Regions from separate parts of the Brenneria rubrifaciens genome, predicted to be linked through region 3. Evidence: predicted binding sites of a transcription regulator. Region 3 holds the regulator's gene; each other region holds the start of a gene.
What was found. Region 3 encodes PurR, which represses purine synthesis genes. Its sites were predicted from a motif close to CANGCAAACGTTTGCNTG; they were not measured.

Region 1 (4,284 bases), 1.2 Mb from region 3:
ACCTAATCGCTATAATGCCTGCCGCAAAACGTTACCTGGAAGATAAAGAGGACAGGGTGAGCCACATATCGGATGATGAATATTGGATGCGCCATGCGCTGGCGCTGGCCCAGCGAGCTCAGGACGAGGGTGAGGTTCCGGTCGGTGCGGTATTGGTGTTAAATAATCAGGTGATTGGCGAAGGCTGGAATCGCCCGATAGGTCATCACGATCCGACCGCCCACGCCGAGATTATGGCATTACGACAAGGGGGGATGGCGTTACAAAACTATCGCCTGTTGAGCGCCACGCTTTATGTGACGTTGGAGCCCTGCATTATGTGTGCAGGCGCGATGATCCATAGTCGTATTGGTCGACTGGTTTACGGCGCGGCGGATGAAAAAACCGGTGCGGCGGGGTCGCTGGTGGATATTTTGCGCCATCCGGGAATTAACCATCAGATCGCCATTGATGCGGGCATACTGACGGATGCGTGTTCCGCTAAGCTCAGCGCCTTTTTCCGTATGCGGCGCGAACAGCACAAAGCCCGCCGTGACGCCGAAAAAAAGGCCGAGAATTGATCGCGGCTTTAGTGAAAGTCGCGCTGCGGCCTAATCCGGTATCTCATTGGGTGGAATGACGGGATAACCCTGGGCGGAAAGCTGCTGTTGTTTCGCTTTGTTCTCTTTTTCGGTCAGATACCCCTCTAGGCTCACCATATAACGGCGAATGTTTTCCACATATTTATATGCCTGGTTTCCGCGAGCGTAGCCATAAGAGGTTTGCGTGTAATAGCGCCTCTGACTCAGCATCGGCAGGCGCATTTTTACATCAACCCAACTGTTGGGATTACCTTTCTGTTTTTTGGTCAGCTTTATGGCATCCAGCAAGTGCGCATATCCCATGTTGTATGACGCCAGCGCAAACCAGATTTTTTCGTCTTCAGGTATGGTATCCGGCATTTTTTGCATCATATGGGACATGTATTGCGCGCCGCCGCGAATGCTTTGTTCAGGATCGAGGCGATCGGTAACATCCAGACTTTCCGCCGTATTGCGGGTAAGCATCATCAGTCCCCGTACGCCTGTCGGCGATGTCGCCAGCGGATTCCAGTGCGACTCCTGATAGGAAATCGCCGCCAGTAATTTCCAGTCGATTTCGGTCGCATACTTTTCAAACAGCGGCTGAAAATCTGGCAGCGTTTCATCGATGGCGCTCAGAAACGTCGTGGTATCAACGTAATCAAATTCGCCAACGTGACCGAGGTATTTTTCTTCCAGACGTGCCAGCGCGCCGTCTTCAACCATCTGGCTGAAAAAATCCAGCAACGCCGCCGAAAGGCTATCGTCATTGAAACGCCGCATATACCAGGTCACGGGTTCTTCATCGCTCAAATCGAAAGCGACAGCCAACTGCGGGCGGATACGCTGCATTAGTCCGATGGTGACGGAATCAGCAAGGGTGTAGTCCAGTTTGCCATCCGCCACCTGTTTCAACAGATCCTGCGTCGTCAGGTCGGAAGCCGATTCCCAATTGATCCGGGGATATTTCTCCGCTTTCAGATCGCGCAGCGTAGCAATATAAGCGGAGCCGGATGTCACGGCCAGCCGCCCCTGTAGCTTATCCAGTTTTTTGGGGCGCGGTGTACCCAGGCGATAGACCAACTGTTGTGAAACGGAGTAATAGCTCGGTCCGGCTCGAAAACGCCCCAGCCGTTCGTGGTTGTATAGCAGACCGGCAGCCAGCAGATCCGCCTTGTCGTCATCCAGATCGTCAAACAACTCGTCAAGATTTTTACGTGACGTTACCACCAGCTTGACGCCCAGATAATCGGCGAAACGTTTTGCCAGTTCATAATCCAGACCTGCGGGGCTTCCGTTACTGGTATAGTAAGTCAGCGGCGAGTTAATCGTACTGATACGTAATTCGCCGCGTGAGATAATCTGTCTGATCTGCGTGTCCTGACTACTACGCCAGGGGATCGATGGCCACAAAGCCAGCGCCAGCAGTAACGTGATAATCCCGATGAAAAAATAGTTTAATTTTAAAGGCTTCAAATAGTTGTCTCTCGGCGGCCTAAAAATTTGTCTATGCGGCAGTTTTTTTGAGTGGGTTATCCCTGCCTGCTAGTTGCTTCACAATGCTAAAAATCGTTCCTGGTGATTTTTTATGAAGGCTATCCCTGCCCGCCCACTTCGGGCCGTCGCAAGCGACGTTAAAAATCGCGACAGGCGATTTTTTATACAGTTAATTCCAGAGTTGGGGCATTTTGCGTAACAAACCGCCAGTGTGCAACTTTTATTGATTCGATTAATGATTAACCGCCGCCGTCATGAGATGTTTAATAATAGCAGCGCAAACGGTTTCGTCCGGGGGCAGGATTCTCTATAATGGCGCGCGTTTCCCCCCTGTAGCGCCCAACGACTACACCGTAGTCAGTGCATCAAAGACGAGAGAACTTTAGATTATGGAAATACTGCGTGGTTCACCTGCTTTGTCGGCATTTCGTATCAATAAATTGCTCACCCGCTGCAAAGATCATATTTTGCCGGTTAGCGATATCTATGCCGAATACGTGCATTTCGCCGATGTCAGCGCCCCGTTGAACAACGATGAGCAGGCTAAACTGACACGTTTGCTGAAGTATGGTCCTTCTCTCGCCGGGCATGAGCCGCAAGGCCGTCTGCTGCTGGTGACGCCGCGTCCCGGCACAATTTCTCCCTGGTCTTCCAAAGCGACCGATATTGCCCATAACTGTGGACTGGACAAGGTGCTACGGCTCGAACGGGGTCTGGCATTCTATATTCATGCGCCAACCTTGAATGACGCGCAGTGGGGGCAATTGGGCGCGCTGCTGCACGATCGCATGATGGAAAGCGTGTTTAACGAGATGCGGCAGGCCGAGCAACTGTTTGTTCATCACCAGCCTGTGCCATTCAAACGAATTGAAATCTTGTTACAGGGGCGTCAGGCGCTGGAAGAGGCGAATGTTCGTCTGGGGCTGGCATTGGCGGAAGATGAGATTGATTATCTGCTGGCCGCCTTCAATAAATTGAAGCGTAATCCGACGGATATTGAGCTGTATATGTTCGCACAGGCGAACTCCGAGCACTGCCGCCACAAAATTTTTAATGCTGACTGGGTGATTGATGGTGTTGAGCAACCGAAATCGTTGTTCAAGATGATCAAAAACACCTTTGAGTATACGCCGGACTATGTGCTGTCAGCGTATAAAGATAACGCCGCCGTGATGGAAGGCTCCGCCGTGGGGCGTTTCTATACCGATACGCACGGCAAATATGACTATCATCAGGAAGACGCGCATATCCTGATGAAAGTCGAAACGCATAACCATCCGACGGCTATCTCCCCGTGGCCGGGCGCGGCAACCGGATCCGGCGGCGAGATCCGTGATGAAGGCGCCACCGGCCGCGGTTCCAAGCCTAAAGCCGGGCTGGTCGGGTTCTCCGTTTCCAATCTGCGCATACCGGGCTTTATCCAGCCGTGGGAAACGGAAGAATTCGGCAAGCCGGATCGTATTGTCAGCGCGCTGGATATCATGACCGAAGGTCCGCTTGGCGGCGCGGCGTTCAACAATGAGTTCGGGCGTCCCGCGCTGACCGGTTATTTCCGTACCTATGAGGAGCGTGTTGATAGTCACAACGGTTCCGAATTGCGCGGCTACCACAAGCCGATCATGCTGGCGGGGGGGATCGGTAATATCCGCGCCGACCACGTCAAGAAAGGCGACATCGGCGTGGGCGCAAAACTGATCGTGTTGGGCGGGCCGTCCATGAATATCGGCCTGGGCGGTGGCGCGGCATCATCAATGGCGTCCGGCCAGTCTGATGCTGATCTGGATTTTGCCTCCGTTCAGCGTGATAACCCGGAAATGGAACGCCGCTGTCAGGAAGTGATCGATCGCTGTTGGCAACTGGGTGAAGAAAACCCGATTCTGTTTATTCACGACGTGGGCGCGGGCGGTTTATCCAACGCGATGCCGGAACTGGTCAGTGACGGTGGCCGCGGCGGGCGTTTTGAACTGCGTGACATTCTGAATGACGAACCGGGTATGAGTCCGCTGGAGGTCTGGTGTAATGAATCTCAGGAGCGTTATGTGCTGGCCGTTGCGCCAGAACAGTTGGCGCGTTTCGATGAGATCTGCCGCCGTGAGCGCGCACCGTACGCGGTGATCGGCGAGGCGACTGAAGAGTTGCATCTGACGCTGAATGACCGTCACTTCAACAATCAGCCGATCGATCTGCCGCTGGACGTGTTGCTGGGCAAAACGCCGAAAATGCTGCG
Region 2 (4,284 bases), 1.5 Mb from region 3:
TCGCTTTCCGCCACGCCCGCCAGTTTCGCCAGACGCGCGTCGGCAAAGCCTTTACGCTTCAGCAGCCGCAGGAAGTCGGCATCCAGCGCGGCAGCGCCTTTTTCCGCCACCTGTTCTTCCAGACGAACCAGTTCTTCAATCTGAACCAGGAACCAGCGATCGATATTCGTGAGGTTGAATACGCCATCAATGGACATTCCCGCACGAAACGCATCGGCGATATACCAGATACGCTCGGCGCCGGCGTCTTTCAGCTCACGACGAATTTTGGTCAACGCTTCGGGATCGTCCAGTCCGACTCTCGGATCAAAGCCGGTAGCGCCGACTTCCAGGCCGCGTAGCGCTTTCTGTAATGACTCCTGCTGCGTGCGGCCAATCGCCATGACTTCACCGACGGATTTCATCTGCGTGGTCAGGCGATCGTTTGAACCAGCGAACTTCTCGAAATTGAAGCGCGGGATCTTGGTGACGACATAGTCAATGGACGGCTCGAAGGACGCTGGCGTACGACCGCCGGTAATATCATTCATCAGTTCGTCAAGCGTGTAACCCACCGCTAGCTTGGCGGCGATTTTCGCGATCGGAAACCCGGTCGCTTTGGATGCCAACGCCGAAGAGCGGGAAACACGCGGGTTCATTTCGATGACAATCAGACGGCCGTTCTTCGGGTTAACCGAGAACTGCACGTTGGAACCGCCGGTTTCCACGCCAATCTCACGCAGTACCGCCATCGAAGCGTTACGCATGATTTGATATTCTTTGTCGGTCAGGGTTTGCGCCGGGGCTACGGTGATGGAGTCGCCGGTGTGAATACCCATCGCATCGAAGTTTTCGATGGAGCAGACGATGATGCAGTTGTCGTTCCTGTCGCGAACCACTTCCATCTCATACTCTTTCCAACCAATCAGAGATTCGTCGATCAGCAGTTCTTTCGTCGGGGAAAGATCCAGACCGCGTTCGCAGATTTCTTCAAACTCTTCACGGTTATAGGCGATACCGCCGCCGGTGCCGCCCATGGTAAAGGAAGGACGAATAATGCAGGGGAAACCCACGTCCGCCGCCACAGCCAGCGCTTCCTCCATATTATGTGCGATACCGGAACGCGCCGTATCCAGACCAATTTTCTTCATCGCTTTATCAAAGCGCTGACGATCTTCCGCTTTATCAATCGCATCGGCGGTCGCGCCAATCATCGTGACGCCGAATTCGGCCAACACGCCCTGACGCTCCAGTTCCAGCGCACAGTTCAGCGCCGTCTGGCCGCCCATGGTCGGCAGTACCGCGTCCGGGCGCTCTTTCTCAATGATTTTGCGCACGACTTCCCAGTGAATCGGCTCAATATAGGTCGCATCGGCCATTTCCGGGTCGGTCATAATGGTGGCCGGATTGGAGTTCACCAGAATGACGCGGTAGCCCTCTTCACGCAGCGCTTTACACGCCTGCGCGCCTGAGTAGTCAAATTCACACGCCTGCCCGATAACAATCGGACCGGCGCCGAGGATCAGGATGCTTTTAATATCTGTACGTTTTGGCATTTTCTCGCTCCTGATTATTTTGCTGAAGAACGGTAAGTCTGAATCAATTCAATGAAGTGGTCGAAAAAGGGCGCCGCATCATGCGGGCCGGGGCTGGCCTCCGGGTGCCCCTGGAAACTGAACGCCGGCTTATCGGTACGGTGAATCCCCTGTACCGTATGATCAAACAGCGATATGTGGGTCACACGCAACGTGTCGGGCAAATTATTTTCATCAACGGCAAAACCGTGGTTCTGTGCGGTGATCATCACGCGGTTGTTATCCAGATCTTTCACCGGATGATTGCCGCCGTGGTGACCAAGCTTCATTTTTATCGTCTGTGCGCCGCTGGCCAATGCCAGCAACTGGTGACCCAGACAAATACCAAACACCGGGATATCCGTTTCCAAATAAGTTTTAATCGCGCGGATAGCGTAGTCACAAGGCTCTGGGTCGCCCGGACCGTTGGACAGGAAAATCCCATCCGGGTTAAGTTTCAATACGTCTTCCGCAGAGGTTTGCGCCGGAACGACGGTCAGACGGCAGCCTCTGTCCACCAGCAGGCGCAGGATGTTGCGCTTCACACCGTAATCATAAGCGACAACATGGTAAGGCAACTCGGCTTCCTGTCTGGCGACGGGCAGTTCACCTTCCAGCGTCCAACTCCCCTGCAACCAGCCATAGCTGTCAGCCGTCGTCACTTCTTTTGCCAAATCCATTCCTTTCAAACCCGGAAACGCTTTGGCTTTTTCCAGCGCCAGGGCCGCATCCGGCGCATCGGCCGCGATAATACAGCCGTTCTGGGCGCCTTTTTCTCGCAGTAGACGGGTCAGTTTGCGGGTATCAATATCAGCGATGGCGACAATGTTATGGCGCTTGAGGTAATCGGACAGGTTTTCTTCACTGCGGTAGTTACTGGCAATCAGCGGCAGGTCGCGAATAACAAGGCCCTGAGCATGTACGGAAGGAGATTCTTCGTCGCTGGCATTTGTGCCGACATTACCAATATGAGGATAAGTGAGCGTGACTATCTGGCGAGAATAGGAAGGATCAGTAAGGATTTCTTGATAACCGGTCATCGACGTATTGAAGACCACTTCCCCCACTGCCGTCCCTTGCGCCCCAATGGCCCGACCGTGGAATTGGGTTCCGTCTTCCAGAACCAATAGCGCTGACTTAATCAAAACACCCTCCAAGGAATAAAAAATCATGTTATTTGCATATTAATTCAGACTCACCGTTCTAAATCAATGCAAAAATTACCTGTCAGGTAAATTTTTGGCAAATTGGGCGCATTTTAATGATGCCCTGCCAACTTGTCTACTCCAACCGTCTTTTTTCTCGCCTTTTTATGCTTTCTGGCGTAAATAACCGCTCACAACCCTGAAAAAACACATTAACTGGGTCAAGTAAACGGTTGCTAACCGAGATTGCTAAAATATGATTGATAATCAACCAACATAGGCCGTTTGTGGATTTCGAACGGATCAATAAGGTCTGAAAAACGAATAAAAATGGATAAAATAAATATCACAATGTGAAAATTAATCAGAAATGAATTTAATAAAAGTAACGGTTATAAATCGCTACTTTTATCATTAGGTTATAAACTTAAAAAAATAAGTAAACTACTATAAATCATCAAGCGAGAGCACATCCCTCATATCAAAAAGACCACTTTTTATATCACTCAGCCAAACAGCCGCCCTCACTGCGCCATTTGCAAAGGTCATGCGACTGGAAGCCTTATGGGAGATTTCGATGCGCTCGCCGATATCCGCAAACATCGCCGTATGCTCGCCAACGATATCGCCCGCCCGAATAGTGGCAAAACCAATACTTTTCGGATGGCGTTCACCGGTATGGCCTTCCCGCGCATATACTGCACACGTTTTAAGATCGCGCCCCAACGCACCGGCAATCGCTTCGCCCATCGCCAGCGCCGTCCCTGAAGGCGCATCCACTTTGTGCCGATGGTGCGCTTCAACGATCTCAATGTCGGTATAGTCCCCCATGACTTTGGCGGCTTTCTCCAACAGCTTAAGCATGACGTTGACCCCCACGCTGAAGTTGGCCGCGAACACGATGCCGATATCTTCAGCGGCCTGCGCAATCGCCGCTTTACCTGCTTCATCGAATCCCGTAGTGCCAATAATCATGGACTTACGATGCTGACGGCAAAAAGCCAAATGCGCCAGTGTGCCTTCGGGACGAGTGAAATCAATCAGAATATCAAAGCGATCGCGCACAGCATCCAGACTATCGCTGACCACCACTCCCGTGTTGCCCAGCCCGGCCAGTTCCCCTGCGTCAGTCCCGACCAGAGACGACCCGGCTCGCTCCAGCGCGGCACCCAATACGGCGCCTTCGGTTTGAGCGACAGCCTGAATCAACTGACGTCCCATACGACCGCCAGAGCCCGCAATCGCAATACGGATGGATGAATCCTTCATAATTTCTCTCTCTCTTTAAATAATTCCGTTTTGAACATGACATCAGGTTAACGGGCGTGAAGCGCTATCGCCAGTGTATTTATGTCCAGATTAGAAAATTATGCGCGAAGAGGAGTAAAACCGGGAAAACCATGCGTTCATCATCGTGAAAACCGTCGGTAGACACGTGAATCGCCATAAAGATATCTTCAGGATACCTCTGCGCACAAAAAAAACCATCAAATACGTTAACGCATAAACATGCATTTTTCGTTACTCGTTACCAATGGTTAATCAAACACTGCACAGGTTAAAGACAGACAAAAATGGAAAGGACG
Region 3 (4,284 bases):
ACCTGCTGCGCTGGCATTCAATGGCATTGATCCCAGCAACCCCTTACGCGGCGCGGTCAGAGAATATGACGCCTTGCATGAAATTTTCAAAGTGGTGCGCAAAGGGATAAAAGATCAGGGTTGCAACCGGGCGATAATCGTCGCGCACAATGCAACATTCGATCATAGTTTTATGATGGCGGCGGCCGAGCGTTGTAGCCTGAAGCGCAACCCATTCCACCCTTTCGCCACCTTCGATACGGCCGCATTAAGCGGGTTGGTGTTGGGGCAGACGGTGTTGGCCAAAGCCTGTATTACCGCCGGTATCGAGTTTGACTCAAGCCAAGCGCACTCGGCGCTCTATGATACTCATCAAACCGCGTTGCTGTTTTGTGAGCTGGTGAATCGCTGGAAACGTCTGGGGGGATGGCCTGTAGTCGTTGATGAGAATGCCTCAGAAGCAGAGTCTAAAGCAAGCTAGGCAAAAAACGGGTGCACGATGCACCCGTTGGTTTTATTCCCGATCTTCCGGCTGAGACTTGTGTTTCTCAGCCGTTTCTTTAATCAGTTGCTGTAATTCGCCACGCTGATACATTTCTATCACTATGTCACAGCCGCCGACCAGTTCCCCATCCACCCACAACTGTGGGAAAGTCGGCCAGTTGGCGTATTTGGGCAATTCGGCGCGAATATCTGGATTCTGTAAGATATCGACATAGGCAAAACGTTCGCCACATGCTGACAACGCCTGTACTGCCTGTGCAGAGAAGCCGCAACTCGGCAATTTAGGAGAACCTTTCATATACAGCAGAATCGGGTTTTCAGCGATCTGACGCTGAATCTTTTCAATTGTCGTTGTCGTCATTCTCTTGCTTCCTCAAACCTTAATAAGATGGCTAACATCAGATGCATTAACCACGGGCCTCTGTCAGATGAGCCATTACAGCGCGATCTATTCAATTATATTGTACCGAGGGCCGTAGCGACAAAAAAACGCCATTTTTTGTGTGGCTTTGTTTTTTGCCACTTAATACAGAGACAAAATAAAGGTCACGTTCTAAGAATTTATCTCTCGCCCCCCTTCTCCCTGTCTGTACTCAGACACGCTTTGAGTCGCCAAAACGCGTTTAAACAGACGCACCGGCGAAACAAGTGAGCAGGTAAGCGCCAATCAGTTCAATACGGCGATAAAGCTGAATACCATGATCATGGCGAGCGCAGCAACGGTTGTCAGTAATGACAATTTAAGATCTGTATCCATAAGTCTCTCCTTTATCTATGACGGCAAATGATGAGAAGAAAGGCGTGTCCTTGATTGGGGATTCAACATCAAACGATAGTTTAAAACCACAACCCGATAACTCTGCCGATTCTTCCATAAGTTGAATGAAAAATCTCGTTCCTATGCCGCACTAATAGTATAAATTACTGCTTCCCCTTTCGTGGCAAATCGGACAAAATCCGCGGCTCAGGGTAGCGCTGCGTCCTGGTCGAAACGTCAACCTTGTTCCCCTCAGGTATAATATTCGGCACTCTCTACTGAATCCGGTTTTTTCGCCGGGAAGAAGAACTTCACACGCAGGCAAACGATTAACACTACCTACGACGGTAACAGGTAAGTCAGGAGTCATTTTTAGATGGCAACGATCAAAGATGTGGCAAAACGAGCGGGCGTTTCCACCACCACCGTATCGCACGTGATTAATAAAACACGTTTCGTCGCCGAAGAAACCAGGGCAGCCGTGAGTGCGGCGATTAAAGAGTTACATTATTCACCCAGCGCTGTCGCCCGCAGTCTAAAAGTCAATCACACCAAGTCCATCGGGCTGTTGGCAACGTCAAGTGAAGCGCCCTATTTTGCCGAGATTATCGAATCGGTGGAAAACAGCTGCTATGCCAAAGGTTATACGCTAATTCTGTGTAATTCACACAACAACCTCGACAAACAGCGCGCCTATCTTTCCATGTTGGCCCAAAAGCGCGTGGACGGCCTGCTGGTAATGTGTGCGGAGTATCCTCCCGCATTACTCACCATGTTGAAAGACTATCGCAGTATTCCGATGGTGGTCATGGATTGGGGACAGGCGCACAGTGATTTTACCGATACCGTCATTGATAATGCCTTTGAAGGCGGCTATATGGCAGGCCGTTACCTCATCCAACGCGGCCACCGGGACATCGGCGCCATTCCCGGCAGTCAGGAGCGTAACACCGGCAGCGGCCGCTATCTGGGGTTTTTGAAGGCACTGAAAGACGCGGATATTCCTGTGCGTGACGCGTGGATCGTTCAGGGCGATTTCGAGCCGGAATCCGGCTATAAAGCAATGCATCAGATTCTGGCGCGGAAGCATCGCCCAACCGCCGTTTTCTGCGGTGGCGACATCATGGCGATGGGCGCGATCTGCGCGGCGGACGAGTTGGGGTTGCGTGTCCCGCAGGATATCTCGGTCATTGGCTACGATAATGTTCGCCATGCCCGCTTTTTCACGCCGGCGCTGACCACGATCCACCAGCCTAAAGAGCGTCTGGGACAATCCGCATTCTCAATGCTGCTCGACCGTATCACCAGCAAACGGGAGGACGCACAGGTTATCGAAGTCCACCCGACGCTGATTGAGCGCCGTTCCGTGGTTGATGGCCCTTTCTGCGATCGCCCTCATCACGCCTGATATCGGATAATGTCTTCTCTCAGGCATCCGCCGTCCTTTCCGTGACACTGCTTCAGCCAATTTATACTTGTCCCCAGGCTGAAGCAGTCATAAACTGAATACGATTTTTACAAAAACTGCATTTTGCTTTCTTCAACTATCCTTAATTTTGCGCGCAAACGGATGCTGCGGAATTTATCTCAATGATGAGTGCCCCTACGTAGCTGCGTACCGGCTTTTCTTCTTCATTTTTCTCTGACGATTCAGAGAATAGGCGATAAGTATTTACCACTGGTATCAAACGTGGGTGAATATTGTCTATGTTTTCCTTGCGGCGCGTTATCGACCCCAAGGTAGGGAGAGGTTATGAGTTCATCATATATAGAGGAACTGGATAGCCATAACGCATCCTGGTTCCACATAGTGCATGAAATGCTGAGTATGGCGGATATCAAAATCAATGGTTCGCGTCCATTTGATATCACAGTGAAAAATCCAGAATTCTTTAAACGCGTGTTGCGCGAAGGCTCATTAGGGCTGGGTGAAAGCTATATGGATGGCTGGTGGGAGTGCGACCAGTTGGATATGTTTTTCCATCGCGTGCTGCTCGCCAAACTTGATAAAAAACTGCCCCGCCACCTGAGAGACATCTTACACATCGCCGCATCTCGTTTGATGAACCTGCAATCCAGGAGACGCGCGTGGATTGTTGGTGAAGAGCACTATGATTTGGGCAACGATCTGTTTTCACTGATGCTCGATCCCTACATGCAGTATTCCTGCGCTTACTGGAAAAAAGCGGCAACGCTGGAGCAGGCACAGGAAGACAAACTGCAAATGATCTGCGAAAAACTCCAGCTCAGACCTGGAATGACGCTGCTGGATATCGGTTGTGGCTGGGGTGGATTGGCGGAATTTGCCGCCCGTCGTTATGGCGTATCCGTTTGCGGCGTGACAATTTCCCGCGAACAGCAAAAGTTGGCTCAGCAGCGCTGCAAAGATCTGGACGTCACCATTCTGCTACAGGATTACCGCGACCTCACCCATGAGTTTGATCGCGTCGTGTCTGTCGGGATGTTTGAACATGTCGGTCCGCGCAATTATGACGCCTATTTTCGCGTCGTCAGTCAGAATCTCAAGCCTGACGGTCTGTTTCTGCTGCACACCATCGGCGCGAATCAAACCAACTCGCAGCTCGATCCCTGGACGGACAAATATATTTTCCCCAATGGCTGTCTTCCTTCCGTGCGTCATATTGCACAGGCCAGCGAGTCCTACTTGGTAATGGAAGACTGGCATAATTTCGGCGCCGATTACGACCGCACATTGATGGCGTGGCATGAGCGCTTCCAGCAAAGCTGGCCTTATCTTGCCTCACGTTATTCCGCACGTTTCCGCCGTATGTTCGGTTACTATCTGAATGCCTGCGCAGGCGCTTTCCGGGCACGGAATCTCCAGCTCTGGCAGATACTTTTCAGTTCAAATGGCGTTGAAGGGGGATTACGCGTTCCGCGCTAGTCCTGTCTGCTGAAAGCCGCCGGAAAGCCCCTCCCAACGGCTGGTGAAATACCGTTACGCTTCGCTGGCGGACACGGGCGTCTGTTGGCTGGCTAACACGCGCTCTACGGTATCCACCACCGCCTGAGTTTGCGGGTCG

Region 1: purL (phosphoribosylformylglycinamidine synthase) is a predicted target of PurR. The motif match lies at 2,332-2,349, and genes of this name have one in related genera.
Region 2: carA (glutamine-hydrolyzing carbamoyl-phosphate synthase small subunit) is a predicted target of PurR. The motif match lies at 2,921-2,938, and genes of this name have one in related genera.

The regions. Positions count from the first base shown of each region.
Region 1 is NZ_CP034035.1:2,842,090-2,846,373, reverse strand. It holds gene tadA (tRNA adenosine(34) deaminase TadA) at 87-560, shown strand; gene mltF (membrane-bound lytic murein transglycosylase MltF) at 591-2,036, opposite strand; gene purL (phosphoribosylformylglycinamidine synthase) at 2,447-4,284, shown strand, end outside.
Region 2 is NZ_CP034035.1:3,193,941-3,198,224, forward strand. It holds gene carB (carbamoyl-phosphate synthase large subunit) at 1-1,535, opposite strand, end outside; gene carA (glutamine-hydrolyzing carbamoyl-phosphate synthase small subunit) at 1,550-2,698, opposite strand; gene dapB (4-hydroxy-tetrahydrodipicolinate reductase) at 3,146-3,967, opposite strand.
Region 3 is NZ_CP034035.1:1,689,861-1,694,144, reverse strand. It holds gene rnt (ribonuclease T) at 1-460, shown strand, start outside; gene EH207_RS07885 (Grx4 family monothiol glutaredoxin) at 494-844, opposite strand; gene cydH (cytochrome bd-I oxidase subunit CydH) at 1,151-1,240, opposite strand; gene purR (HTH-type transcriptional repressor PurR) at 1,617-2,648, shown strand; gene cfa (cyclopropane fatty acyl phospholipid synthase) at 2,994-4,145, shown strand; gene EH207_RS07865 (riboflavin synthase subunit alpha) at 4,200-4,284, opposite strand, start outside.